2 regions of the Duganella sp. LjRoot269 genome follow, and region 1 is predicted to be linked to the other one. Evidence: predicted binding sites of a transcription regulator. Region 1 holds the regulator's gene; the other holds the start of a gene.
The links. The regulator FNR, encoded in region 1, switches genes on or off when oxygen is low (the NO sensors DNR and NnrR bind a similar motif). The targets are predictions, from matches to a motif close to TTGATNNNNATCAA.

Region 1 (14,610 bases):
TGAACGCCGACGGCGCCGGCCAGTCCATCCCGGTGATGATGCTGACCGGCGCCGACAGCGCCGCCGTGGCGGCCGAGGCGATGCGGCGCGGCGCGCGCGACTACCTGGTCAAGGACGTCGACGGCCGCTACCTGGAATTCCTGCCGGGGGCGATCCACCGCATGCTGCGCGAGCAGCGCCTGCTCAACGACAAGCGCCAGGCCGAGGCGCAGTTCCGCACACTGGTCGAGCAGATGCAGGCCATCACCTACATCGCCGAACTGGGCGAGGGCGGCGCGCTGCGCTACATCAGTCCGCAGATCGGCATGCTTGGCTTCACCCCGGCCGAGTGGCTGGCCGACCCCGGGCTGCACGGGCGGCAGATGGATCCGGCGCAGCGCGCGGCCACGCTGCGCGCGCTGGACGATTGCCGCCGCGACGGCAGCCCGCTGCGGCTGGAATACCGGCTGTCGGCGCGCGACGGCCAGGCGCTGTGGTTCCGCGACCAGGCCGAGCTGGTGCGCGACGACGAGGGACGGCCGCTGTTCATGCAGGGCATCATGATCGACATCACGCAGAACAAGCTGACCGAACAGGCCTTGCTGGCGTCGCAGCAGGCGCAGCGCGACCTGGCGGCGCACCAGGAAAGAATCAAGGAACACGAGCGCAAGCGCATCGCCCAGGAAATCCATGACGAGCTGGGCGGCCTGCTGACCGGCATCAAGGCCTATATTTCAGTCAGCATGGACCGCGGCGCGGCGGCCGGCGCGGCGCCCGAGCCCTTGCTGGCCGAGGCGGCAGGACTGGCCCAGGACGCGATCGAGACGGTGCGCCGGGTCATCACCGACCTGCGGCCCAGCGTGCTCGACCAGCTGGGCGTGTGGGCCGCGCTGGAATGGTATGCCGAGCAGATCGAACGCCGCTCCGGCCTGCACTGCGCCTGCGCCATCAGCCCGGCCGCGTCGGCGCTGGAGCTGGGTGCCGAGCGCAGCACGATGCTGTTCCGCATCGCGCAGGAAGCGCTGACCAATGTGGTGCGGCACGCCGAGGCCAGCGCGGTGCAGCTGCGGGTCGACTACGCCGACGGCGTGCTGCAGCTGCGCATCGACGACGACGGCAAGGGTATCGCGGCCGAGCGCTTGCTCAACCGCGAGTCCTGGGGCATCCTCGGCATGCACGAACGCAGCCGTCATTTCGACGGCGAATTGAAAATCACCGGCAGGCCGGGACAGGGCACGACCCTGCTGCTGCGCCTGCCATTGGACGCACACCATGAGCAATAATCCCATCCGCGTGCTGCTGGTCGACGACCACGCGATCGCCCGCAACGGCGTGCGCCTGATGCTGAGCACGGTCGACGACATCCGCGTCGACGGCGAAGCCTGCAACGCCAACGAGGCGCTGCAGCTGGCGCAGGCGCAGGAATTCGACGTGGCGCTGCTCGACATCACCATGCCCGGCAAGAACGGGCTGGAGCTGCTCAAGCAGTTGCGCGCCGAGCGGCCCAAGCTGGCGGTGCTGATGCTGAGCACCTACGCCGAAGACATCTACGCCGTGCGCGCGCTCAAGCTGGGTGCGGCCGGCTACCTGACCAAGGATGCGCCAACCACGGCGCTGGTGGCGGCGGTGCGCAAGGCCGCGTCCGGCGGCAAGCATGTCAGCCCGGCCCTGCTGGAAAAGCTGGCCAGCCTGATCGGCGGCGGCGAGGTGGGCAAGCTCGAGGCGCTGTCGAACCGCGAGTTGGAGGTGTTCAAGCTGATCTCGGCCGGCGAATCGCTGGTGCGCATCGGCGAGACGCTGCACCTGAGCCCCAACACGGTGACCACCTACCGCGCCCGCATCCTGGAGAAAATGGGCCTCGACAGCAATGCCGAGCTGACCCGGTATGCGTTGGAGCACGGCATCATCTAGTTTCATATTGCAAAGGTTGTAGGGGAAGCCCTACAGATTTCTGTCCGGACTCCCCTACGCGACACGGCAGCGAAGCCCGATAACCGCGCGGCCGCCGATCGCCGATACTGTCTCCATACCGCAGCCAACGCTCAGATGCTGCGAAAAACACAACAGGGAGCAGCGAACATGACGACCAACCTCCAACTGGCAACACACAATGGCGGCGCAGTGAGCAGCAGCCAGAACAAATGCGCGGTGTGCGGCTTGAAGAACCTGTGCCTGCCGGTGGGGCTGAACGACGCCGAGGTCAGCCGCCTCGACAAGATCATCGGCCGCCGCCGCCGTGTCGAACGCGACGAGAATCTATGCCGCATGGAACAGCCGTTCAACAACCTGTACGCCGTGCGCTTCGGCCATTTCAAGACCTCGCGCGTCAACCACCGCGGCGAGCAGCAGATCACCGGCTTCCAGATGGCCGGCGAGCTGCTGGGCATGGACGCCATCGGCACCGGCCAGCACGGTTGCGGCGTGGTGGCGCTGGAAGACAGCGAAGTGTGCGAGATCCCGTTCGCCCGCCTGCAGGAATTGTTCGCCGACGTGCCGCAGCTGCTGCAGCACTTCCACCGCATCATGAGCCAGGAAATCATGCGCGAGCAAAACGCGATGATGTTTCTCGCCAATATGCGGGCCGAGCAGCGCTTCGCCTTGTTCCTGCTGAATCTGTCGACGCGCTATGCGGCGCGCGGCTATTCCCCCAACAGCTACCAGCTGCGCATGTCGCGCGAGGACATCGGCGACTACCTGGGCCTGACCATCGAAAGCATCAGCCGGCTGCTGTCGCGCTTTCGCAGCAACGGCTGGATACGGGTCGACAAGCGCGACCTGACCATCGTCGACCGCGCCAGCCTCGAGGCGCTGGCGACCGGCGCCGACCAGGACGGCACCAAGGTGGCCGCCAAGGCGCTCGGCCGCACGCCGGCGGTGGCCTGAGGCAGTGAGCCTGCCTCAGGCTCAGCCCGGCGCGCGTCCCGACCGCTCGACCGCCGTCTGGCAATCCACGCACATCTGCGCGCTGGGCTCGGCCCGCAAACGGGCCGCCGCGATGGCCGCGCCGCACTGCACGCAGGTGCCGTAGCTGCCCGCGCGCACGCGCTCCAGCGCCTCGTCGACGGCGCGCAATTCCATCAATTCGTGATTGAGCAGCGCGATGTCGGTGTCGCTGAGCTGGCATGCCTCGGCCTGGTCGGCATCGATCGCGTAGCTGTTAAACAGGGCCATCTGCTGTTGTTCGTCGGCCTGGTGCAGGCGCTGGCGCAACTGCTGCGCCAGTTCGCGGCGCCGCAGCAGCAGACTGCTGTTGAGCTCGTCTATGACGTGGGCGCTGTCGGGACTCATGTCGATCTCCATTCACTTGTTCAATGCAGCCATCGTAGAGACTCGCCCGTGCAATTTGATTGATGCAAATCAAAAAGGGCCGGCTTCGGATAGAATGGTTTTTCGCGCGCAAGCAGCAGCTTGCACGCTCACTGTGAGGAGAGATGCATGACGGATCCATCGAAGTATGCACCGCCGGCGATCTGGGTCGCGCCGGCATCGTCGGGCGGCACGTTCGGCAATATCAACCGCCCGGTCGCCGGCGCCACCCACGAACAGGAACTGCCGGTCGGCAAGCATCCGCTGCAACTGTATTCGCTGGGCACGCCCAACGGCGTGAAGGTCACCATCATGCTGGAAGAGTTGCTGGCGCTCGGCCATGGCGGCGCCGAATACGACGCCTGGCTGATCCGCATCAACGAGGGCGCCCAGTTCTCCAGCGGCTTCGTGGCGGTCAATCCCAACTCCAAGATACCGGCGCTGGTCGACCGCAGCGGCGCGCAGCCGTTGCGCGTGTTCGAGTCAGGCTCCATCCTGATGTATCTGGCGGAAAAGTTCGGCGCCTTCCTGCCCACGGAAACGGCGGCGCGCACCGAAACCCTGAACTGGCTGTTCTGGCAGATGGGTTCGGCGCCGTTTGTCGGCGGCGGCTTCGGCCACTTTTACGCCTACGCGCCGGAAAAGCTGCAATATCCGATCGACCGCTACGCGATGGAAACCAAGCGCCAGCTCGACGTGCTGGACCGGCAGCTGGCCGAACACCGCTATGTCGCCGGCGACGAGTACACGATCGCCGACATGGCGGTCTGGCCGTGGTACGGCGGCATGGTGCTGGGGCAGTTGTACAGCGCCGCCGAATTCCTGTCGGTGCACGAGTACCGGCATGTGCGGCGTTGGGCCGACGAGATCGCCGCGCGTCCGGCCGTCATCCGCGGCCGCAAGGTGAACCGCACGTTCGGCAACCCCCAAGACCAGGTGCTGGAGCGGCACGACGCCGCGGATCTGGACTGACGCCGGCCGCTGGCATCGACGTCGGACCGAGGCACTGAAACACCGTGCCTGCGGTGCGTTTTGATCTGGATCATGGTTTTTTCACTCACTTGCTCTCATAGTAAAAGCCCGTTCGGCCCAAACGAGAGCATGTCATGTACCACACCAACGTCGCGCCGCCGACGGCGGCCATCCGGCTCGGAAGGGCGGGGGCGCCGCTGTTGTTGGCCTGTCTGACCGGCTGCAGCCTGCTGCGCCCGGTCGATCTGCCGCCGCCGGCGCCGGCGTTCCAGCCGCCGCCGGCCTGGTCTACCGGCCAGGCCGCCAGGTCCTCCGCGTCCGATGGCGCGGCGCTTGCCGGCTGGTGGCGCCGCTTCGACGATCCGCTGCTCGAGCAGCTGGTGACGCGCGCCCTGCAAGCGAACACCAGCATCGCGTCGGCGCGCGCTTCGCTGCAGCAGGCGCGCGCCACGCGCGATGCCGCAGCCGCAGCGCTGGCCACCGCCGTGGTCGGCAGCGCCCAGGCCCAGCGTAGCAAGCTCGACGGGGCGTCCACCACCAATAGCTACAACCTGGGCTTCGATGCCAGCTGGGAACCGGACCTGTTTGGCGCCAACCGTCATGCACTGGCGGCCGGTGCGGCCACGCTGCAGGCCAGCGCGGCCACGCTGGCGAACGTGCAGGTCTCGGTCGCCGCCGAGGTGGCGCGCAGTTATATCGAACTGCGCGGCATCCAGGCACGGCAAGTCATCGCCCGCGACAACCTGGCCAGCCAGCAGGCCACGCAGGAGATTACCGCATGGCGGGTCCAGGCCGGACTACTGACTTCGCTGGAGCAGCAGCAAGCGATCACCGCCACCGAGCAGGCCGCGGCCCAGTTGCCGGTGCTGGAAAGCAGCCGGGCGCTGCTGGCCCACAGCCTGGCCGTGCTGTGCGGGCAGGCGCCGGCCGCGCTCGACGACGCGCTGGCGCCGCCGCAGGCGATACCCGCCGGCGGCGCAGAGCTGGCGCTGAGCCTGCCGGCCGCAACACTGCGCCAGCGTCCCGACGTGCGCGCGGCCGAAGCCCAGCTCGAAGCGGCCCGCGCCAAAGTGGCCCAGGCCGACGCCGCGCGCTACCCGGTGCTGCGTCTCGAGGGATCGCTGGGATTGAGCGGACTTGGCGCGGGCGGCAGCGGCGCGGCGCTGCTGCGCACCTTGCTGGGCAGCGTGGCGGGCAATGTGTTTGACGGCGGCGCCAGCGCGGCCCAGCTGCGGCTGCAGCGCGGCGCGCTGGCGCAAGCGCAGGCCGGCTATCTGGCGACGCTGCTGACCGCGCTGCAGGAAGTGGAGGATGCGCTGGCCGCGCAGGCGGCCGACCGTCTGCGCCTCGATCATTTGCGGCTGGCCGCCGCGGCGGCCGACAGCGCCGCGCTGCTGGCGCGGCAACGCTACGCCAGCGGCCTGGTTGACTTTCAAACCGTACTGGAAACCCAGCGCGCGCTCTACACGTCGCAGGACGGCGTGGCAACCGCCAGCGCCAACGTCGGCACCGACCAGGTGCGCCTGTACAAGGCACTGGGCGGCGGCTGGCAACCCGACGGCGGTGCCGCGCCGATGAAAGGAAGCACACCATGAATCAACGTATGGCAGCACCGGCCGTCGTCATCGACGCGCCACCACGCCCCTGGTGGCGGCGCGCCGCCGTGTGGGGCGCCGCGCTGGCGCTGCTGGCGGCCGGCGCGGCGGCTTACGTGTGGCAGCAGCATGCCCAGACGGCGCGGGCTCCCGCCTATGTCACGGTGCGGGTCAAGCGCGGCACCGTCACGCTCAGCGTCACTGCCAACGGCACCTTGCAGCCTACCCGCGCGGTCAATATCGGCAGCGAGCTGTCGGGCACCGTGGGGCGCGTGCTGGTCGACGTCAACGACCAGGTACGCGCCGGCCAGGTGCTGGTCCAGCTCGACACGGCCAAGCTGCAGGACCAGATCGTGCGCTCGCGCGCCGCGCTGGCCGCCGCCAGGGCCGAGCTGGCGCAAAGCCAGGCTAGCCTGGCGGAGGCGCGCGCGGCACTGGGACGGCTGGAGGAGGTGGCCCGCCTGTCCGGCGGCAAGGTGCCCTCGCGCGCCGAACTCGACACCGGCCGGGCCACGCTGGCGCGGGCCCAGGCGGCCGAGCTGAGCGCCGCCGCCAACGTACAGAGCGCCCAGGCCACGCTGTCGACCGACAGCACCAACCTGGCGCGCGCCTCGATCCGCTCGCCGATCGACGGCGTGGTGCTGAGCCGCAGCGTCGATCCCGGCAACGCGGTGGCCGCCTCGCTGCAGGCGGTGACGCTATTTTCGCTGGCCGAGGACCTGCGCCATCTGCGCCTGCTGGTCAATGTCGACGAAGCCGACGTCGGCGCCGTGCGCGTGGGCCAGCCGGCTACCTTCAGCGTCAGCGCCTATGCGGACCGCAGCTATCCGGCGGTGGTCACCCGCGTGTCGTACGGCTCGACCATCACCGAGAACGTGGTCACCTACGTGGCCTACCTTGAAGTCGACAACGCCGACCTGAGCCTGCGGCCCGGCATGACGGCCACCGCCGTCATCCGCGCGGCGGTACACGACGACGTGCTGCTGATACCCAACAGCGCGCTGCGCTTCACGCCCAGCGACACCGCAGCGGCGGCAGCGCCGGCGGGCATGGTGTCGCGCCTGATGCCACGCCTGCCCGGACGCGCACCGCGCCAGGCCGGCGTCGCCGACGCCTCCGCCTCCGCGCGACGCACATTGTGGCTGCTGAGCGACGGCGTGCCGCGCGAGCAGGTGGTCACGCTCGGCATCAGCGACGGCCGCTACACGGAAGTGAGCGGCGCAGGGCTGCGGCCAGGCATGCTGGTGATCACCGACCAGCGCGCGGCGGCGCCATGAACGACGACGGCGACAGCGCCGCGCCGCTGATACGGCTGCGCGAAGTATGCAAGCGCTACGGTCACGGCGCAGCCGCGCTGACGGCGCTGGACCGGGTCAGCCTGGATATCGCGCAGGGTGAGTTTGTCGCCATCATGGGACCCAGCGGTTCGGGCAAGTCAACCGCGATGAATCTGCTGGGCTGCCTCGATACGCCCAGCAGCGGCCAATACCTGTTTCACCAGATCGACGTGGGCGCCGCCACCCGCGACCAGCGCGCCCGCTTGCGCCGCCGTTATCTGGGCTTCGTGTTCCAGGGATTCAATCTGCTGGCGCGCACCTCGGCCCAGGAAAACGTCGAACTGCCGCTGCTGTACCGGGGCGAGAACGCCGCGCGCCGCCACGCGCTGGCGGCGGCCGCGCTGGCCGCTGTCGGCCTGGCCGGCTGGGAGACGCATACGCCGTCCGAACTGTCGGGCGGACAGCAGCAGCGGGTGGCGATCGCGCGCGCCGTCGTCAGCGCGCCGTCGCTGCTGCTGGCGGACGAGCCGACCGGCAACCTTGACAGCCAGCGCAGCCGCGAGATCATGGAACTGCTGGTGCGCCTGAATCGCGAGCAAGGCATCACGGTGGTGATGGTGACGCACGAGCCGGACATGGCGCTGTACGCGCAGCGCATCGTGCGCTTCCTCGACGGCCGCATCGAGAGCGACGAAGCGAACTTGCAGCCAGTGCCCATGCCGGCTGCGTCGGGCGAGAAGGCGGTGAGCTGATGCTGTTCAATACCATTCTGCTGGCGTTGCGTTCGATCCGGCGCAACCTGTTGCGCTCCTTCCTGACCATGCTGGGCATCGTCATCGGCGTCGGCGCCGTCATCGCCATGGTCACGCTGGGCAACGGCGCCACCCGGGCGGTGCAGGACCAGATCTCCAGCCTGGGCAGCAATCTGCTGATGGTGCGGCCGGGCCAGCGCCTGGGCCAGGGCAGCGGCGGCGCGCCGGCGTTCAAGGAGGCCGATGCCGAGGCCATCGCGCTGCAGATCGGCGGCATCCGCGCCGTGGCGGCCGAGAGCCGCAGCGGCGCCACCGTGGTGGCCAACGGCCGCAACTGGAGCACCACCGTCACCGGCGGCAGCGCCGACTGGCCCACCGCCGCCAACTGGACGCTGGCCGCCGGTCGCCCGTTCGACGACGGCGAGCAGCGCGCCGGCGCCGCCGTGTGCGCGCTGGGCGCCACGGTGGCGCGCGCCTTGTTCGGCAACCGCGACGCGCTGGGCGAGCGGCTGCGCATCAAGCAGTTCTCGTGCGTGATCGTGGCGCTGCTGGCGGCCAAGGGGCAGGGCGCGATGGGCAACGACCAGGACGATCTCGTGCTGCTGCCGCTGCACACGCTGCAGCGCCGCGTGACCGGCAACCAGCGCGTGAACACCTTGCTCATTTCAATGGAGCAGGGCAGCGACAGCAGGGCGCTGCAGGCGCGCCTGGTGCAGCTGCTGCGCGAGCGGCGCAAGCTGGCCATCGGCGAGGAAGACAACTTCAACGTGCTCGACACGCGCCAGCTGGCCGACACCATGTCGGGCACGACGCGCGTGATGACCACGCTGCTGGCGGCGGTGGCGGCGGTCAGCCTGCTGGTGGGCGGCATCGGCATCATGAACATCATGCTGGTCAGCGTCACCGAGCGCACGCGCGAGATCGGCCTGCGGCTGGCCATCGGCGCGCTGGAACGCGACGTGCTGCTGCAGTTCCTGATCGAGGCCATGGTGCTGGCCGCGCTGGGCGGCCTGGCCGGGGTGCTGCTGGCGGCGGTGGCCACCGCCGTGCTGGCCCGCGCCATGCAGCTGCCCTACCTGTTCAATCCGGGCGTGAACCTGCTGTCCTTCGTGTTCTCGACCGGGATAGGGGTGGTGTTCGGCTACGTGCCGGCGCGGCGCGCGGCGCGGCTCGATCCGATTGAAGCGCTTCGCCATGAATAGAAGAGAAGGGAAAGAGCAGGGCGCCTCATGGCTAGTTTTGATGCAGGTCAAAGTTTTTTCACCTGCCGAACCGCATAGTGGCGTTTTCAACCAAGGAGTAGCGATATGTCATTCAACCATGTCGTTGCATGGATCGACCATGCACAGACCCATCTGATCCGCTTCAATGCCGATACCTCGTCCATCGAAGTGATCAAGACCGATTCCCACCATCCCCACCTGCACGTGAAGTCCGCCGGCGGCGCCGGTCATGCCGCCGAGAGCGCGCGCTACTTCGACGACGTGGCCAAGGCGCTGGCTCCGTCGCGTGAAATCCTGCTGGTGGGTCCCGGCATGGAAAAACTGGCGCTGATGAAGCACCTGCTCAAGCACCATCACGAGGTGGCCGAGCGAGTGATGAGCATAGAGACGGTGGACCACCCCAGCGACGGCGAGCTGCTCAAATATGCACGCAAATATTTCGTCAAGGCCGACATGATGCTGTGATCCGTATCAAACCTGCCCTGCCTTGATACGCTTCCTTGATCGCAGCAGTACTGGAGCTGCCGCAAGCAACACCAGGCTCAAGGTCGATGGTTCGGGGACCGATAAGGCATTTTGGATATCCACGAAGGCCGTTGGCGTTCCCCGCGATGCGTCCGGGATAGTCAGCTCCCACTGCCATGCCCACTCCAGGTTCGGCTTGCCGAGCACGGAATGGTTGTCGCTCGTTAGCCACGCCAGAGACGTGGGCAGGGAGTCGCGCAGTTGGCTGCCAACAGGCGAAAAGTAGCGAGTGGGCGGCGGAAAGAACTGGTAGTATCCAGCCCCCATCTCGTAGCGATCCGGCATTACTCCAGCGTCCGCAGTCGTGCTCACCACCGATCCGCGGGGTGATTTTTGTCTGATCACCTCGGGACTTACCCAGAGCAACGAGTCATAGTCACTGGGGCTCTCGATGGCTAAATTGATATCCAGGTCAGACTGATTGAAAAGAAACAGGTGAATGTCCAGCGGGTTGTCGGTGAAATTGTTAATGATCACTGATTCCTGGAGGAAGGAACGATCGCTGGCGTGCGTGACATTATATTGGGTGGCGAGCCGAAAGCGATTATCAGGGTCGCGGAATTCAAATCTCACACCGTGATTACCGAGGAAGATCGTGTCGGTCAAGCTAAGGCTGCTAACCGGCCGCTCCGGGCCTGAGTCCAGTCGGTACCACCATGACTGAGAGAAACTGTGGCTTCCCGTATAGCCGTTGGGATTTCTTGTCCAGGAGTTCGTGCTTGCCGGATCGAGCTCAACGCTTGAGGTCCCGTCGGTGATCGTTGCAATGGCAAATGCAGGGCAGGTACAAGCCAGCGCCAGCGCGGCAATGCCGAGCAGCGCCGCTGAGCGCCGCCGGCGTAAGCCTGGGGCGCGATGTGCAACGAACCACGACCTGGCCAGATTCCTTATTCGTTCCAAACCGCAAAACATAGTCTTAAACATTTGGGGCTCCTTTCCCTGAGACGACCGCAAATCCATCCGTGATCAGGTAAAAGCACATAGCAGGCCAGCATGCTTTGAGTTGAAAATATTTAAGCAAAAACAATGACTTATTCATTTCGATGGCAATAAAAAGGCGCATCGGGGCTGATTGCGGATTGACGTGTCAGAAATGCCGACACTGAAATAGAAGGGCGGCGCATGGTTTGGCACCGATGTTCGCCGCCGACGTCGGCGCGGTCGCGGTGAAAGGCAGCCCGGCCGTGGCGGGCCGGCGCATGAAAATCACCAGCATGGCAAAAATTTTGCGCAACCACCCGCTGGCGCGACTCGCGCCGAAACCCCGGTGCTAGCATGGCGGCCGAGATGACAGCAGCGCCGACCTGGCGATGTGCAAAAAAAAAGGAACCAGAATGAAACGACTTTCCCCTATCGCTGCGACGGTGTGCATGTTGGCTCCGCTTGCCGTAGTGGCCGCCCCGGGGCCGGCCGTGGTGGCCTCGCCGGACGGCAGCGCGGTGATGCGCATCGCGCGCGACGCCAGCCAGTTCTCCATTGTCCGCCGCGGCGAAACCGTGATCGCGGAGTCTCCGCTGGGGCTTGAACTGGACGGCGCTCCCGGCTTCGGCCCGCTGGAGCTGGAGCGGCGCGAGGACGTCAAGGTCAACCATGTCATACCGCTGATCGCCACCAAGGCCGCCAGCGCGCTCGATCGTTACAGCGGCACCACCCTGGTGTTCCGCGAACGGGCGCCGGCGGCACGGCGCCTGCTGCTCGACGTGCGCGCCTATGACGACGGCATCGCCTTCCGCTACCGCATCGAAGATACCGCGCCGGTGCGCCTGCGCGGCGAGCGTACCGCCTTCGTGCCGGCGGCCGATCCCGAGTGCATGGTGTCCGAGGCGGAGGGCGCGCACGAAAAGCCGTTCGCCAGCAGCAAGCTGTCGGCGCTGCGCGAAGGCGTCGCCTATGACGTGCCGGTGGTCTGCGCCACGCCGTCGGGACGCACCTCGTACGCCATCACCCAGGCCAACCTGGCGGGCTACACCGGCGCCTCGCTGTGGCGCGAGGGCGCCGCGTTGCGGCTGCGCTTGTCGGCGGTGCCGGATCGCACCGGGCCGGCCTATGTGTCGCAGGCCGGACTGACGACGGCCTGGCGCGTGGTGATGCTGGGCGACCGCGCCGGCGACATGATCCCTTCACACCTGATCGGCAACCTGAATCCGGAGCCGGCGGGCGACTTCCGCTGGGTGCAGCCGGGCAAGGCGGCCTGGGACTGGTGGTCGGGCCCGGTGGCGGGGATGAAGCCGGACATGGACAGCTACCGCCGCTTCATCGATTTCGCCGCCGCCTCCGGCCTGCGCTACTACCTGATCGACGCCGGCTGGGCCTGGGGTTCCGGCCCCGGCTGCTGCAACGCGCTGCCCGGCACCGACATCACCCGCGCCGCCGACGGCATCGACATGCCGGAGCTGGTGCGCTACGCCGCCTCCAGGGGCGTCGGACTGCTGCTGTGGGCCCACTGGGAGCATGTGGCGCCGCGCATGGAGCAGGTGCTCGATACCTACGCGCGCTGGGGCGTCAAGGGCATCAAGGTCGACTTCATGAACCGCGACGACCAGGACATGGTCGCGTTCTACCACCGCATCGCGGCCGCCACCGCCGAGCGCAAATTGCTGGTGGACCTGCACAGCGCCTACGTGCCGGCCGGCCTGCAGCGGACCTACCCGAACTTCATCACGCAGGAGGGCGTGCTGGGCGCCGAATGGAACAAGTTGAACGGCAGCGTCACGCCGCGCCACAACCTGATGCTGCCGTACACGCGCATGCTGGCCGGCCCGATGGACTACACGCCGGGCGGCTTCCGCAACGGCACCCCGGCCAGCTTCAAGGTGCAGGACGTGCTGCCGCTGACGCAGACCACGCGCGGCCAGGCGCTGGCCATGTACGTGGTCTACGACAGCCCGCTGCAGATGGTGTCCGACGCGCCCGAGGCCTACCAGGACGCGGCCGGTTTCGATTTCGTCAAGCGCGTGCCGGCGGCCTGGGACGAGACCCGTTTCCTGTCCGGCGAGCCGGGGCGCGACATCGTGATGGCGCGGCGCCAGGGCAGCAGCTGGTACGTCGGCGCGATGCGGGCCGAGGAGCCGGCCGGCGCCACCGAGCGCGTGTCGCTGCGCTTCCTGGCGCCCGGCAAATATCGCGCCACGATCTGGGAAGACGGCGCCACGCCCAATGAGCTGCGGCGGGTGGAGCGCGAGGTCGGTCCGGCCGACGTGCTGGAGTTGACGCTGGCCCCCGCCGGCGGCGCTGCGGTGATCCTGGAACGCCTGTAGCAGCGCTTGGGCCGGAACCTCCGCTGGCTCAGCGGGATGGATCGCTGGCCGGAGCGGAGGTTCTCGCGGCTGCGGCCAGATCGGCGGGAACGGTAATCCCGAAGCGCTTGATCAGCTTGAAGTCGAACGCCACGCCTATCTTTGCCGGAGTCTCTGACGGAATGGCGGCGATGGCCTCGCCGGCGAGCAGGCGCGCAACCATTTTTCCGGCTTGCTGCCCCATGCCCGGCAGCGATGGGTAGATGTTCATGGCCGCCCCCCAGCCATCGCGCGCGTCCGGTTCTATGATGCCAACCAGGGGTTTGTCCGCATATTTCGCCATCGTGCGCGCGAACTCCGGATTGATCCCCATTTGGTCGTTCGGCGCCAGAAACAGGTCGACCTTGGAATTCAGCTCCTCGATCAGCGGCACCGTTTGCATGGCCATGCGTTGGGTGCCGTTGTCGCCCCTGACGAATTTGACGCCGCGGTAAATGATCTTCAAGTCCTTGAACTCGGGGTCGCTGGCCAGCAGCTGTTCCAGCCAGGCGCGGTAGCTGAGCGATTGCGGCATGTCGCCGTAGATCAGGCCTATGGTCCGGGCGCGCGGCATGACGCGCCGGATGAATCGCAGACGCTGCTTGACCGGCACTGGAAAGGAAACGCCGGTGACGTTGCTGGCAGGCGCGGTGCCGAAGCCGCTGATCAGTCCCAGTCCCACCGGATCGGTGACCGACGCGAAGACAAACCGGCTGTTTGGCTGATCAGCCGCGATTTTTGCAAATGCCTTGGCCGCGATCGTGCCGGCGATGTAGACCACGTCGAAGCTCGCGCCATGCTTTAGTTCCCAGATGTGCGTGGCGGCGCCCTCGAATTGAGACAGCGAGTAGCGCTCGACCTCGAGGTTACGTCCCGGCACGAAGCCGTGGGCCGCGAGCGCATCGAGCATGGCGCCGGTGATGGTTATATACGGCTCGGTCTTTTGCGTGTCGATCACCAGCAATCGCTTGGCAGGCGCGGCTCCAGCAGCAACAGCGGGGGAGCCGCAAGGTGCCGATGAGCTCAGGAATGTCGATAGTAAAAGCAACGCAATGCTGCTGCGGCGATCGCTCATAATCTATCCTCATTGCAACCTTGGCTAACGAACGTATGTGCGGCTCTTTACGTTTTACACCTGGTAGTGATGCGGATCAAGTATTTAACGACATTCCTTCGACTTTTGACGCCTATGGAAGCGTCAATTGATCTTCAACGCGTTGGCGTAGGCCAGCGCCGGCGCGTCGGCCGGCAGGGTCACCTGCAAGCCGTCCGCGGTCTGCCGGAACGCCAGCTGGCGGCCGGAGCCGAGCAGTTCGACCCGCGTCACGCGCCGCTTCAAGTGCGGGCTGCCGCTGCGCATGGACGCGATCGACACCATGCCGGCCGCCGGCCAGCCCATGACGAAGGCATACACCTGCTCGCCCTTGGCGGTGAAGCGGATGTCCGCCGCCGAGAACGGTTTGCTCTTGCCCTCGTTGAAGCCCGGGCCCGACATTGCCGGGCTGTCCTGCATCACCGGCCCCTCGCCGAACACCGCCCACGGCCGGGTGTCGTAGATGCCTTCACCGTTGCGGGCGATCCAGCGGCCGATTTCCTCGACGATGGCGTGCTCCTGCTCGTCGATGGTCCCGTTGCCGCGCACCGGCACGCTCAGCAGCAGGTTGCCGTTCTTGCTGACCACGTCGATCAGCGTGTGCACCACCGTC
Region 2 (14,610 bases), 220 kb from region 1:
GGGTAGCCGGCCCGCAGCGTCTTGTCGGCGATGGCGAAATACGCCGCGGCATCGCCAAAGTTCAGCTGGCTGGTCTCGCGCTCCATGCGCAAGCGCAGCTGCAGCGACGGCGAGGGAGACAACGACAGGCGCAGCCGCGGCTTGGGATAGACGTGAGCCTTGGCCTCCGGCTGGTCGGCGCCGATGCTCAGGCTGGATTGCTCCACCTTCAGGCCGGCTTCGGCGGTGATCGAGCTGTCGACCTGCCATGCCGAGGACAGCTGGCCCTCGAAGCGCGATTCCTGCACCCAGGCGCTGGCGGTGGGCGCCGCTGCGGCGTTGGGGTTGGCCTGATAGCTGTTGCTGCTGTCATTGGTGTTGACGGCCCGTTCAAAGCCGCCGCGTATCACGACGCCATCCAGCGCCTGCCAACTCAGTTGTCCCGCGAGAATCTGTTCGCTGGCCGTGCTGTTCGACAGCGAATACGAGCTGTTGCCGCTGGTGGTGGATGTCGATTCGGCGGCAATGTCGGCTGTCCGATGCAGTGCCTTCAGGTCCATGCTGGCGCCGTGCGCCAGGTCCCGCGTATAAGCCAGGCCCTGTTCCCGCGTGCGCCCGGCGTTGTCGTTGCTGTTCAGGGAGGGCGTCCCGGCGTCGTAGCGGCCCTGCGACTGGTAGGTCCACGGACTGAGCGCGCCGTTCAAGCTCAGTTGGCCGTCCAGCAGGTCTTGCCCGTAATTGAGCTTGATCGCCTTGTTGTCGGCAATGCCCGCGTTCTCCATCGTCGCCTCGGCGGCAGCGGCGGCGCCGGCATACGTCGTGGTCTTGTGTCCTTGCGTGGTATCCGGCGTCCGGGTCCAGCCCAGCGTGACGTTGATGCTGCGGTCCCCGCGCTTCAGGCTGTAATTGCCATCCATCGAGGGCTGCAGGCTGCCGTCAGGCATCAGGTAGCCCGATACGCTGGTGGCGGCGGAAACCAGGTCCATCTGTTTGAGCACGATGTTGGCCACGGTGGCGTAGCCCTGCATATCGATGCCGCCCGCGCCGCCGTTGATCACGTCGATGCGCTGAACGCCCGCCGCCGGGATGCGCGCCAGCGCGTCGCCGAGCGGATCCGTCTTGGAAGCGGGGCGCTTTCCGTTGATGAGCACGTTGCCGGCCGAACCGCGCGCCGCATTGCCGCCGTCGAAGACGAAGCCGGGCAGGCGGGTCACCATGTCCATCGCTGTCCCGGCCTGAAACTGGGTGAAGTAATCCGGGGTGTAGGACTGCGGCACAGTCCCGTCTGCGGCGTCGGCCATCCCTGCGGCGGCTAGCGCGCAAGTCAGCAAAACCGCATGGCGAACAAGTGTCGAGTGTCTCATCTCCGTATTGTGCAATGAACATGCTGAGTGTGCAATTGCGAAATTCACCAATCAGCGGACGTTTTTTGGCCGGCAGGCCCATTCATATCGCTAATTCCGCAGCCTGAGCCCGCCCTCCGCCACGGCGGTACGGTCCAGCGCGAGCGCCGTCCTGGCCTTGGCCGGCGCGGCATTGTCGTAGTCGACCGCTTCGACGCCGGTGGCCGCGTCCGCATGCGTCACCCGCACGTGCAGGCGGTCCGGGCCGGCGCCTTGCTTGCCGCCATCCCAGGCTTCCAGCGCAAAGCGGTAGCCGGCGCGGCCATTGAGCAGTCCGGTGCCTTCGACGCGCGCCTGCTGGCCGGACGATGCGGCGGTGCTGACCTGATCGCTGCGGAAATGGAAGGGGCCGGACAACATGACGACAGGACTGCCGGCGGCAGCCTTGCTCTGCGTGCCGCTGGCCAGCGGCGCCCACAGCGCAAAGTGCAGCGGCAGGTCCCGAAAGCCGCGCGCGGCCGCTGCGCCGCCGCCGGCCAGCGTGCCCTTGCCGCTGAGCGAGGCAAGCCCGGACGCATCAACCACGATGTCCCGCTGGACCGCTGTGGACCGGCCGCCCGAATCGGTGACCTGCGCCTTGACCGTGTAATAGCCGGCGGCGCAGAACTGGTGCCGCAATCGGACCTGGCCGACTCCGCGCGCTTCGCTTACCGTCGGCGCCGGCGAAGCGCACTGGTCGGTCCAGGCGACGCTGGCCGTGTGGGTCTGCGCCGCGGCGTTGTCGACAAAGCCGACCGTCAGCGCCAGGTCCTGTCCGACCTCGATCACGTCCGGCAGGCCGAGCAGGGGGCCAAGCACCGGCGCGTCGGTGCCGCGGGTGCCGGGGCGCAGCATGACCAGGCCGGCATTTGAATGGGCCAGGATCACGCCGTCGTCGTTGATGGCTGCGCCGGCCTCCAGCACCAGCCCGGCAGGTGGACGGTACAGATGCGCGTTCAGGTCGATCGGCTCGGTCAGCGCCGGCCAGCGCACCGCGCGCCGGCCGCCGCCGTCGCCGGCGGGCCGCTCGATCATGCCCACCATCTCGCTGCGGTTGTTGATGTCGAACACGTCGCTGCTCACGGCCGAGCCGGACGGCAGCTGCACCACGCCGCGCCCCATGGCCCACTGGTAGGCCACGCTGCGCTCGCCGATGACGGTGTCGCCGACCACCTCGCCGCGGTTGTTCAGGCCGGCGATCAGGCGCGAGCCGCCGCCTTCGACGTTGATCTGCACCATGCCGCTGTCGCGGCTCCAGAAAAAGCCCAGTACCTTGTCGTTGGCGGCGTTGTCGGACTCGCCGGCCACTTCGTTGCGCTCGTTGATGTGCTCGCCGAACGCGAGGGTGCCGCCCAAGGTGCCGAGGTCGGTCTGGTTGCCCGCGCGGTCCCACAGCATGGCGTGGATCGCGCCGCCGGCGACATCGGCATAGCCGGCCGAAAAGCCTTGCTGGTTGATGGCATCGGCCTCCGACAGCGACAGCGGGAGCGGTCCCAACGGCATGACGGCGCCGCCCGGATTCCAGCGCACGGCGCGCGCGGCGATGCCGGGCGCTGGCCGTTGTCCGACAATCTGGTTGCGGTCGTTGATGGCGCGCGCGCTCGAGACCGTCGTGCCGGGCAGCGCGTGCATGCCGCCGCCCACGGTCCACGCAAACGCCAGGATGTTGCTGAATTGTTCGGCGTCTTCCGATTCGCCCACCACCACGCCTAGCTTGTTCAGCCCGTGTATCAGGGTATAGCTGCCGCCCAGCGAGCCGATATCGTGCACGCGGTCGCCGTCGAAGAAGCCGTTGGTGATGCCCCCGCCAATGAAGGAGCCGAACGCGGCCTGGCCGCGTTCGTTGAGCAGGGCCGCGGCGCCAGCCTCCGGCCCCAGGTTGATGACGCTGTAGATGCAGGTGCGCGCCCGGCTGGCTTCGGTGTCGCCGGGGCCGCTGACCAAGTTGTCGGCAGCGGCGGGCGCGGCCTGCTCGCCGGCCCAGACCGCAACGGGCGCGGCAAGTGCGGCCAAGGCGCCGGCGACAGCGCCGGCGATGAGGTGCGTGCGTAATCCAGCATTGCTGCTCCATGGTTGCTGCATGATGGTTCCCCTTGCAAGAAAGTTGGCGCAAGCAGGCGCTTGCGTGGCGCCGATGATGGTCGCGACGATGGCGGTTCAGCGCTGCTGATAGGTCAGGCAGCGGACGGAGTTGCTGTCGCGGCCGATGGTGATGTGATCGGTCATGCACTCGTAATCGTCGTTATGCCGGCAAGCCGAGACCTTGCAGGCGCCGACGCCGGCGGTGCGTTGTTCCGCCTTGGAGTGCGGTGCGGAGTCGAGGAAGGTGTCGCACCCGGGGTGGACTCCGCTGCCCACCGTGATGGCGCGGGCGTGGCAGCAGCGGTCTGTGTTGTAGGCGCACTCGACAACCGAGCACTGTGCGACTAGCGGCATTTCGATGGAAACTTGTTTCATGATGACCTCCGGCTAATGAGCGCGCATTGAAGCGCGCCCATTGAAGGAGTATACGGAGAGAGGGAGGAGGCGCGTCCCCACGCGTATCGCGGGTTTGCGTTATATCAAGCAGTCCGGCTCATTTCAAGCCGCTCGTCGCAGGCGCGGCTGGCTGCGCCTGCGGCCGCCGGCCGGTCCGGCGCCGCCGTCACGCTCAACAGGTGGCGTCGCGCCTGCTCGGCGCAGCCGTTGTAGAGCGCCGCGTAGGTCCGGTAGGCCGTCGTCGCCGGCCAGGCGTCCGGCAGCAACTCCTGCGGCAGCAGCGGATCGGCCTGGCGGCAGTGCTGGTAGCCGTGGCTGACCAGCAGCTGGATCAGGTAGGCTTGCTCGTCGTCGATGGCATCATGCCGGCCGATCATCGGCAGCAGCGGCGCGAAGCGCTCTTCAAACTGCTGATACAGCGCCGCCGCGCCGTCGAAGTCCCATTCCGGCAGTCCGAACAGCGGCTGGCGTACCGCGGCCGCCAACTGGCTGCCGCAGACATGGAACAGCGCCAGGCCATGGTCTTCGGCCGACGGCATGGCGTTGGCGTAGCCGGCGGGACGGGCCAGCACATTCGGCGCCAGCAGGCAGTAGTCCAGCCCCTGCAACTGTCGGCGGACGCGGGCATAACGCGCGGAGCTGATGCCGCCGCTGTTGATCAGCATGGTCCAGTCCTCGGCGAAGCTGCGCTCCGGCGGCGTGTTGAGGCGCTGGCGCGCCGTCAGGATCGCGGCGTTGGCGGCCGGCGTCAGCGTGCACAGGCTGTGGCGGCCGTGCCGCTCGACGCGCAGTTGCTGATGCACGCCGAGCCGGAACAGCGCGGCGCGCACGGCGGGCTGCTGGAATCCCAGCGGCCGCATCAATTCGATGGCGCTGCCGAGCCACAGGCTCTTGTGCCCGTATTCCTGGGCGCTGCTGAACATCAGCCGCAGCATGGTGCGCAGCCGGGGCCGGGCTTGACCCAGGTACAGGTTGAGATAGTGTTCGGCGGCGGCGTTCATGATCGCGCCGCCGCGGCCAGGTCGTGCTGCATCATAGTCGTCCTCGGTGATGGGCTGGATGGATTGTCCCACCGGCCCAAACCGCATTTCTTTGATGCATATCAAAAACTTCGGCCTTGACACCGCGTAATCGGCCGGCAGCGCGGGCCGCCTTAACCTTCGGTCAACGCATGCGCCCAGTCCAGCACCGGGATCAGCCGGAGCGGCAGCAGGTCGCGCGCGGCGGCGTAGGGCAGCCAGCGGAAGGCATGGTGCTCGGGGCGCCCCAGTTGCGGATTGACCGGCAGGCGCACGTCGTCGCTGTGGCTCTGGGCCAGGTAATAGCGCGCCACCTTGCCCTGGCCGTAAGGCGGCGTTTCGCGGAACGCATACCCCCATGGAAACGCCAGCGCGTCCAGCGAGGTTTCCTCACGCACCTCCCGGCAGGCGGCCGACAGCGGGCTTTCCCCGGCTTCGACCAGGCCCTTGGGGAAATCCCAGTACTGGTAGCTGCGCAGCAGCAGATAGCGGCAACCTTGCGCTCCGCGATGTTGAACCACGACGCCGGCGGAAAGAATACGTGGTTTCAAGCCGTCAGTGTTTGGCTTCCCTGAAGTCGGCATCGACGACGTCGTCCTGTTGTGGCGGGACATTGCCGGTCTCGGCCTCCGGCGTGCCGGCGTACATCTTGGCGCCCAGCTTTTGCGCGGTGGCGGACAGCGCCTCGATGCGGGCGTCGATGTCGGCCTGGTCGTTGCCCTTGAGCGCGGTGTCGAGCGCGCCGATGGCCTGCTCGATCGCCGCGCGCTCGGCGGCGTCGAGCCGCGCGCCGTATTCGGCCAGCGACTTGCGTGTCGCGTGCGCCAGCGCCTCGCCCGCGTTGCGGCGCTCAGCCAGCGTCTTCAGGCGCCGGTCGTCCTCGGCATGGGCGGCGGCGTCGCGCACCATTTTCTGTATCTCCGCCTCGGTCAGGCCGGAGTTGGCCTTGATGGTGATCTTGCTTTCCTTGCCGGTGGCCTTGTCCTTGGCGCTCACATGCAGGATGCCGTTGGCGTCGATGTCGAAGGCGACCTCGATCTGCGGCATGCCGCGCGGCGCCGGCGCGATGCCGACCAGGTTGAATTCCCCCAGCAGCTTGTTGCCGCTGACCATCTCCCGTTCGCCCTGGTAGACCTTGATGGTCACGGCGGGCTGGTTGTCGTCGGCGGTTGAGAACACTTCGCTGAACCGGGCCGGGATCGTGGTGTTCTTGCCGATCATCTTGGACATCACACCGCCCAGCGTTTCGATGCCGAGCGACAGCGGCGTCACGTCCATCAGCAGCACGTCGCTGCGTTCGCCCGACAGCACCGAGCCCTGGATCGCGGCGCCGACAGCAACCGCCTCGTCGGGATTGACGTCCTTGCGCGCCTCCTTGCCGAACAGCGCCTTGACCGCCTCCTGCACCTTGGGCATGCGGGTCATGCCGCCGACCAGGATCACGTCGTCGATCTTGTCGATCTCCAGCCCCGCGTCCTTGAGCGCGATGCGGCAGGGCGCGATGGTGGCGTCGATCAGCTGTTCCACCAGCGATTCCAGCTTGGCGCGGGTCATCTTCAGCGTCAGGTGGACCGGCGCGCCGTTCGCCATGGCGATGTACGGCTCGTTGATCTCGGTCTGCTGCGACGACGACAGCTCGATCTTCGCGCGCTCGGCCGAGGCCTTGATGCGCTGCAGGGCGATCGGGTCCTTCTTCAGGTCCAGGCCGTTGATCTTCTTGAACTCGTCGATGATGTAGTCGATGATGCGCTGGTCGAAGTCCTCGCCGCCGAGGAAGGTGTCGCCGTTGGTCGACAGCACTTCGAACTGCTTCTCGCCCTCGACCTGGGCGATTTCGATGATCGAGATATCGAAGGTGCCGCCGCCCAGGTCGTAGACGGCGATCTTGCGGTCGGCCTTGCCGGTCTTGTCCAGGCCGAAGGCCAGCGCCGCCGCCGTCGGCTCGTTGATGATGCGCTTGACGTCCAGGCCGGCGATGCGCCCCGCGTCCTTGGTGGCCTGGCGCTGCGCGTCGTTGAAGTAGGCGGGCACGGTGATGACCGCCTCCGTCACCGGGCCGCCCAGGTAGTCCTCGGCGGTCTTCTTCATCTTGCGCAGCACCTCGGCCGACACCTGCTGCGGCGCCAGCTTCTTGCCGCGCACGTCGATCCAGGCGTCGCCGTTGTCGGCCTTGGTGATCTTGAACGGCATCAGGTGTATGTCTTTTTGCACCTCCTGCTCGTCGTACTTGCGGCCGATCAGGCGCTTGACCGCGAACAGCGTGTTCAGCGGATTGGTCACCGCCTGCCGCTTGGCCGGCGCCCCCACCAGGATTTCGCCGCCGTCCTGATACGCCACGATCGACGGCGTGGTGCGCGCGCCTTCCGCGTTCTCGATCACCTTGGCCTGGCCGCCCTCCATGATCGCCACGCAGGAATTGGTCGTGCCGAGATCGATACCGATCATCTTGCCCATGATAGCCTCCGCCTTTTGTGGTTGGACCTGCCGCCGACTGCCGGAGTTCAACCGGCCGTCGAATTGTTGCGACAGATACGCGTGGAAATAGTGGCGCCGGCGACCCCGCGCCACGCCCGCGCGAGCAGGCTGGCCACTTCCTCGTCGCCGACTTGCTCGAAGTCCCGATACCACTCGCCGACCGAATGGAACGGATGGGGCGTGTGCAGGCAGACCAACGCATCGACCTCGCCGGCCAGCGCCCGGTAGACTTCCTGCGGGGCGACGGGCACGGCAACGATGATTTTCGCCGGCCGCGCCTGGCGCGCCACCAGGATCGCCATGCGCATGGTGGCGCCGGTGGCCATGCCGTCGTCGACCAGAAGCACGATCCGGTCGCGCAATTGCGGTGGCGGACGGCCACCGCGATAGCGTACTTCCCGGCGGGCGATTTCCTCGCGTTCGCGGTCGACCTCTTCGTTCAGTGCGGCCGCCGGCATGCCGAGCAGCCTGAGCTCCTCGAGGTTGAGCAGGCACGGCCCTTCGCCTGCGACTGCGCCGATCGCATATTCCGGATAGCCAGGCAGGCCCAGCTTGCGCACCAGGAGCACGTCCAGCGGCGCTGCCAGATCCTCTGCCACGGCGAAGGCGGTGGGCACGCCGCCACGCGGCAGACCCAGCACGATGACGTCGTCGCGCCCGGCGTAGCTGTGCAGCCTGCCGGCCAGCAGCTTGCCCGCGTGCAGTCGATTGTTGAACAGTCTGCGCATGAGCGGTCCTCGAAAATTCAGCGCTGTCGTTCTTCCTCCGTACGCTTGAGGGACATCGTTTGCATTGGACGCGCGGCCGCCGGTTTGGTTCCCGGCCCGGCCGGCGCCTACGGTGCCGGCAGCTTCAGCGGTTCCCTGAACCGGATGACCTGGCTGACGCCGTCGGCGTCGACCACCTCCATGCTCAGCAGGTTGACGCCCTTGGTCTCGATAAACACTTCGCGCGGGCGCCGTATCATGTGGTCGAGTCCCTCCGCCATGATCGCGATGAGGTCGTCTTTCGGATCGTAGACGACGCCGGTCAGCGGCAGCCATTCGGCCGCAAACTGGCTGCCGATCTGCAGCGATGCGACTTCGATGCCGACGTTCATTCCCTCCAGAAGGGTGGAGACGTGATCGAAGTACGGCTTCCATGCTGTTTTCTCGAGCTTGCTGGTAGTGGTCATGGCTGGTCTCCCAAGGTATGGCGGCGGGTAGCTCCGCCTTCCAGTTTTTGACCATCGCGGCGGCCGAGGATTCCCTCCAGCGCCAATGGGCCAATCCAGTGCGCATTTGACCGAGATCAAGGATGTCACGCGTGTGGCGGGACTAGCATGATCCGGTACACGAGGGGTGTGCAAGAACATCAACCCAGGAGGGAACGCTATGCCTATTGAACATACCAAGCGGAAAAGCGTACTGGCTAGTCTGGTGGCATTGGCCATCTGCGGCGCAACGGTGGCGCAGGCGGCGGGCCAGGCTGATCAATCGAACCAGTCCAGCCAGGCCGACACCAGTTCCAAGCCGGCGCAAAGCGCGACGCGGCGCGTCAGCGACGCGCTGGCCGTGGTACGCCAGCTCGAGGCCGAGCCGCGCATGAAGCAATTGCTGCAGCAGGCCAAGGGCGTGCTGATCGTGCCGTCGTACGGGCGCGCGGCGCTCGGCGTCGGCGCCCACGGCGGCGCCGGCCTGCTGCTGCTCAAGCGCACCGACGGCAGCTGGAGCGGACCGGCGTTCTACGACCTCGGCGGGCTGACGGTGGGCCTGCAGGTCGGCGCCGAGGGCGGGGCGATCGCCATGGTCCTCAACAACGACAAGGCGGTCGCCGAGTTCATGAAGAAAAACAACTTCGCCCTCAGCGCCGAGGCCGGCCTGACCGTGGTCAACTGGTCCAAGCTGGCCCAGGGCACGGCGGGCACCGGTGATGTGGTCGCCTGGAGCGGCACCAAGGGCTTGTTCGGCGACGCCGTGGCGATCGGACTGAACGACATCCGCTTCAATCAAAACCTGACCAACGCCTACTACGGTCGCACGCTGTCGCCGAAGGACATTGCCGCCGGCACCGTCAGCAATCCGCAGGCGCAGCCGCTGCAACAGGCGCTGGGCGAGGCGTCGACCATCACCAAGTAGCGGCGACGCAAGGAGGAAGTCATGATGACCGATAGCGACATCAAGAAGAACGTCGAGCACGAGCTGGCCTGGGATGCCGATCTGGCCGCGGCCGACGTGGGCGTTTCCGTGCGCGAGAAAATCGTCACGCTCAGCGGCTTTGTCCGCAGCTACAGCCAGAAGATCGTCGCGGAACGCGCCGCGCAGCGCGTCGTCGGCGTGGCTGGCGTGGCCAACGATATCGAGGTGCGCTTGGCCGGCGAGGGCCGGCTCGACGCCGACATCGCGCGCGAAGCGGCCTCCGTGCTCAAATTCCAGCTGCCGCACTCGGCCGAATCGATCCAGGTGGTGGCCGACGGCGGCATGCTCAAGCTGGAGGGCGAGGTGGAATGGAACTACCAGCGCCAGCGCGCCGAGCAGGCGGTGCGCCGGATACGCGGCGTGCGCGGCGTCACCAACCAGATACACCTGCGGCCGGCGGTCGAGCCCCACGACGTGGAGCGCAAGATCGTCTCGGCCTTTCACCGCAACGCCGCGGTCGATGCGGCCAGGCTGCGGGTCGAGGCCAGCGGCGGCACGGTGACGCTTCATGGCAGCGTGCGTTCATGGTCCGAGCGCGAGGCGGCCGAGCGGGCGGCCTGGCTGGCCCCCGGCGTGACCCACGTCAACAACCTGATCACCATCGATGCCACGCTGACGCGCTGACGGCGCCGGGGTCCTTCCATGTTTAAACATATCCTGTTTCCCACCGACGGCGAGGCGCCGTCCATCGCCGCCATGACGCCGTGCCTGAGCTTCGCCAAAGAGACGGGCGCCCGGCTGACGGTACTGCACGTGACCGAGCCATTCCACGTGCTGAGCACGCGCGCCGAGGTGCTGGCCGATACCCCGGAAGGCTACGCGGTCCATAGCCAGGAGCGGGCCCGCGCTTGCGTGGAGCGGGTGGCGACCGCCGCCCGCTCGAGAGGCGTGGCGTGCGACACGCTGACGATGGAGCATGAGCATCCGTATGCAGCCATCATCGACGCCGCGCTCCAGCATCATTGTGACCTGGTGGCGATGGCGTCGCACGGCCGCAGGGGCGTGCAGGCGCTGCTGCTGGGCAGCGAAACCCAGAAAGTGCTGACCCACTGCCATTTGCCGGTGCTGGTGTTTCGTTGAGTGCCGATCTGCCTGCGACGGGAAGGGTCGGGCCGGCGGCGGGCGCCGTCATGCGGGCCATGGTGCTGGAACACAGCGGCGCCGGTGCGCGGTTGCGTGAGCGCGAGTGCGGCGTGCCGCGTCCGCGCGGCCACGACGTGCTGCTGCGGGTGTCGGCCTGCGGCGTCTGCCGTACCGACCTGCACCTGCTGGACGGCGAGCTGGCGCCGCGCCGGCTGCCGCTGGTGCCCGGGCATGAGATCGTCGGCGTCGTGAGCGCCGTCGGCGGGCGCGTACGACGGTGGCAGGTGGGGCAGCGGGTCGGCGTTCCGTGGCTGGCCCACAGTTGCGGCGTGTGCGCGTTTTGCCGCGCCGGCCGGGAAAACCTGTGCGACCGCGCCCGCTTCACCGGTTGCGACCGGCACGGAGGCTATGCCGGCTACGCGCTGGCCGACAGCCGCTATTGCCTGCCGCTGCCGGACCGCTACGACGATGTGCATGCGGCGCCGCTGCTGTGCGCCGGCCTGATCGGCTATCGCGCTTATGCGATGACCGGCGCCGCCAGGCGGCTGGGCTTGTACGGCTTCGGCGCCGCCGCCCACATCGTGGCCCAGTTGGCGGTGGCGCAGGGGCGCGAGGTGTACGCGTTCACACGTGACGGCGACACGCGCTCGCAGCAGTTCGCCCGGTCGCTGGGGGCGGTGTGGGCCGGTCCATCGAGCGGCCCGGCGCCGGTGCCGCTGGACGCGGCCATCCTGTTCGCCGCCGACGGCCGGCTGGTGCCCCTGGCGCTGGCCGCCTGCGCCAAGGGTGCGACGGTGGTCTGCGCCGGCATCCACATGAGCGACTTGCCGGCCATGCCGTATGCGCTGCTGTGGGGCGAACGCAGCCTGCGCTCGGTGGCCAATCTGACGCGGGCCGACGGCGCCGCGTTCATGCGGCTGGCCGCGCAGATCGACCTGCGCACCGCGCCGGTGACGTATCCGCTGCTGCAGGCGAACGAAGCGCTGGCCGACCTGAGGGCCGGCGCATTCGACGGCGCGGCCGTGCTGGTGCCGGACCATGGGCGCTGACGCGCCGCTGGCGCAGGCCGCCGCACGCCAGCGGCAGCTGATCCATGCGCTGGCGCGGCGGCTCGACGGCCAGCTGATCGAAACCCATATCTCATGGGTGCTGCTGGCCGGCACGCACGCCTACAAATTCAAGAAGGCGCTCCGGCTCGACTGGCTCGACTACAGCGACGTCGAGGCGCGGCGCCGCTGCTGCGAGGAGGAACTGCGGCTGAACCGGCGGCTGGCGCCCAGCCTGTACCTTGGCGTGGAAGCGGTCACCGGCAGCGTGCGCCAGCCACGGTTCGGCGGCACCGGGCCGGTGCTGGACTACGCCGTACGGATGCTGCGCTTCGACCAGCAGGCGCTGTGGACGGCACGACTGGCGCACGGCAGTCTTGATACCGGCGAGGCGCGGGACCTGGGCCTGCTGCTGGCCGACTTTCATGCCGGCGCCGCGCGCGCATCGGCCGACACGCCGTGGGGCACGCCGACGGCCATCTGCGAGCGCACCGGCGCCGATCTGGCCGAAGTGGACGCGCTGCTGCCGCCGGCCTCGCCGGCGCGTGCGACGCTGGCGCGGCTGGCGGCCTGGCTGGACGCGCAGCAGCGCCGGCTGGCCAGCCGTTTCGCACGGCGCCGGGCCGGCGGCTGGGTGCGCGAATGCCACGGTGATCTGCACTGCGGCAATATCCTGACCTTGGCGGACCAGGTGCTGGTGTTCGACGGCATCGAATTCAACGCCGGCCTGCGCTGGACCGACGTGCAGCAGGACCTGGCCTTTGTCTGCATGGATCTGCAGTGCCGCGGCCGCGCCGACCTGGCCGCGCGGCTGCTGGACGCCTATCTCCAGCGCGGCGGGGACTATGACGGCGCGGTGCTGCTGCCGTATTACCGCTGCCAGCGGGCGCTGGTGCGGGCCAAGGTGGCGCTGCTGCGCGGCGGCGATGGCGCGGCCAGGGGGCAAGCCATGGCCGAGGCGGAACGCTATCTGGACTGGGCGCTGCAAGCCAGCTTGCCGGCGCCACCGTTGCTGCTGGCGACGCATGGGCTGTCCGGCAGCGGTAAGTCGACCTTGTGCGACAGTCTGGTCGAGCCGCTTGCCGCCGTGCGCGTGCGTTCGGACGTCGAGCGCAAGCGTCTGCACGGGATGGCCGCCAGCCAGCGCGCCGCCGCCGCGCCAGGAGCCGGCATCTATACCGGGCAAGCCAGCCGTCTAACCTACGGCTGGCTGCTGCGGCTGGCCTGTCGCGCGGCGGCGGCCGGCCAACCGGTACTGCTGGATGCGGCGTTTCTGCAGCGATGGCAGCGCCGGCGCCTGGTCCGGCTGGCGCGCCGGCTCCGCGCTGATTGGCTATTGCTCGATATCGTCACCCCTGCGGCGACGCTGGCGGCACGCCTGTCCGCGCGTGGCGGCGAGTCGGAGCAAGCCTCCGACGCCGGAGTCGAGCTGCTGGCCTATCAGCAGCAGACGCGCGAGCCGCTGCAGGCGCAGGAGCAGTCGCACGCGCTGGTGGTCGATACCGGTGGCGGCTGGGACGCCGTGCGGGCCGCCGCATTGACGGTGGCGATACGCGCCAGGCTGTAGGCCCTCACGGCGGCCTGGTGCTGTGAGCGACATCGCTGACGTATTTGACCTGGATCAAATACGTCAGGAACCTCCGCCAACCATAATCGTCCGATGATGATCAGGGAGGGAATGTGGAAAAAACAATGTTGAAGGCCATATCGAGTCCGGCTGGCGCGCCGGCGCCCACGGCGGCGATGGACAGCCGCAACGCACTGGATTTATATCTGCAAAGCCAAGTGGCGCGCATGACGGGCGGCGTGTCGCCGATTGCGATGTCGCTGGCGTTCCACGACTGGTGGCAGCACCTGGCGGTGTCCCCGGGCAAGTGCAGCGAACTGTTGGCCTATTGGAGCGGCGCCCTGGCCGGCGGCGCGCAGGCGGTCGACGTCGGCGCCGACAAGCGCTTCGCCGATGCCGCCTGGCGGCAGTGGCCGTTTTCCGGGTACGCGCAGGTCTTTAAGCACGCCGAGGAGTTCTGGAAGCAGGCCACCTGCGGCGTAGCCGGCGTGTCGTCGCATCACGCCGACGTGGTGGCGTTCACCGCGCGTCAGCTGCTCGATATGTACTCGCCGTCGAACTTCCTGTGGACCAACCCGGAGGTGCTGGGCGCGGCGGTCGCCAGCGGCGGTCGCAGCCTGATCGATGGCGCCCTCAATTGGCGCAAGGATCTGTGCCGGCGCCTGGCGCCGCCCGGCGCGACGGTGTCGGAGCCGGTTGGCCGGACCTATGTGCCCGGACAAGACGTGGCGCTGACGCCCGGCGAGGTCGTCTATCGCAACGATCTGATCGAACTGATCCAGTACACGCCACAGACCGCCAAGGTGTACCGGGAGCCGGTGCTGATCGTGCCGTCGTGGATCATGAAGTACTACATCCTCGATCTGTCGCCGCACAATTCGCTGGTGCGCTATCTGGTGCAACAGGGACATACGGTATTGATGATTTCCTGGCGCAATCCCGACGCCGAAGACCGCGATCTCGGCATGGAGGACTACCTGCGGCGCGGACTGCTGGCCGCGCTGGAGCAGGCCGACCTGCTGTGCGACGGCGCGCCGGTGCACGCGGCCGGCTACTGTCTGGGCGGAACCCTGCTGGCGATGGGCGCCGCGGCGCTCAGCGCGGGCCACCTGGACGCGCAGGGCAAGCTGGCGTCGCTGACCATGCTGGCGGCGCAGACCGACTTCCACGAGCCCGGTGAGCTGGGCCTGTTTATCGACGACAGCGAGCTGGCCTTCCTCGACGCGCTGATGTGGGACCAGGGCTATCTGGACGGCGACCAGATGGCGGCCTCGTTCCAGCTGCTGCACGCGCGCGACCTGGTGTGGTCGCGCATGATGCGCGAATACCTGCTGGGCGAACGCAGCGCGCCGAACGACCTGATGGCCTGGAACGCCGACGCCACGCGGCTGCCGTTCCGCATGC

Region 2: the regulator FNR is predicted to act here: its motif matches at 8,614-8,627, upstream of ACSQ3S_RS16910 (lipid-binding SYLF domain-containing protein).

The regions. Positions count from the first base shown of each region.
Region 1 is NZ_CAXUSL020000001.1:4,001,157-4,015,766, reverse strand. It holds gene ACSQ3S_RS17970 (response regulator) at 1-1,262, shown strand, start outside; gene ACSQ3S_RS17965 (response regulator) at 1,252-1,890, shown strand; gene fnr (fumarate/nitrate reduction transcriptional regulator Fnr) at 2,059-2,862, shown strand; gene ACSQ3S_RS17955 (TraR/DksA family transcriptional regulator) at 2,884-3,267, opposite strand; gene yghU (glutathione-dependent disulfide-bond oxidoreductase) at 3,415-4,257, shown strand; gene ACSQ3S_RS17945 (efflux transporter outer membrane subunit) at 4,392-5,852, shown strand; gene ACSQ3S_RS17940 (efflux RND transporter periplasmic adaptor subunit) at 5,849-7,129, shown strand; gene ACSQ3S_RS17935 (ABC transporter ATP-binding protein) at 7,126-7,881, shown strand; gene ACSQ3S_RS17930 (ABC transporter permease) at 7,881-9,083, shown strand; gene ACSQ3S_RS17925 (translational machinery protein) at 9,189-9,569, shown strand; gene ACSQ3S_RS17920 (PEP-CTERM sorting domain-containing protein) at 9,576-10,553, opposite strand; gene ACSQ3S_RS17915 (hypothetical protein) at 10,757-10,903, shown strand; gene ACSQ3S_RS17910 (glycoside hydrolase family 97 catalytic domain-containing protein) at 10,964-12,886, shown strand; gene ACSQ3S_RS17905 (ABC transporter substrate-binding protein) at 12,915-13,979, opposite strand; gene ACSQ3S_RS17900 (alpha-L-fucosidase) at 14,103-14,610, opposite strand, start outside.
Region 2 is NZ_CAXUSL020000001.1:3,776,227-3,790,836, forward strand. It holds gene ACSQ3S_RS16870 (hypothetical protein) at 1-1,280, opposite strand, end outside; gene ACSQ3S_RS16875 (hypothetical protein) at 1,434-3,443, opposite strand; gene ACSQ3S_RS16880 (DUF1540 domain-containing protein) at 3,519-3,818, opposite strand; gene ACSQ3S_RS16885 (PaaX family transcriptional regulator C-terminal domain-containing protein) at 3,923-4,912, opposite strand; gene ACSQ3S_RS16890 (bis(5'-nucleosyl)-tetraphosphatase) at 4,993-5,409, opposite strand; gene dnaK (molecular chaperone DnaK) at 5,414-7,312, opposite strand; gene ACSQ3S_RS16900 (phosphoribosyltransferase) at 7,360-8,061, opposite strand; gene ACSQ3S_RS16905 (DUF5335 domain-containing protein) at 8,169-8,507, opposite strand; gene ACSQ3S_RS16910 (lipid-binding SYLF domain-containing protein) at 8,752-9,450, shown strand; gene ACSQ3S_RS16915 (BON domain-containing protein) at 9,472-10,134, shown strand; gene ACSQ3S_RS16920 (universal stress protein) at 10,153-10,590, shown strand; gene ACSQ3S_RS16925 (zinc-dependent alcohol dehydrogenase family protein) at 10,641-11,642, shown strand; gene ACSQ3S_RS16930 (AAA family ATPase) at 11,632-13,206, shown strand; gene ACSQ3S_RS16935 (PHA/PHB synthase family protein) at 13,332-14,610, shown strand, end outside.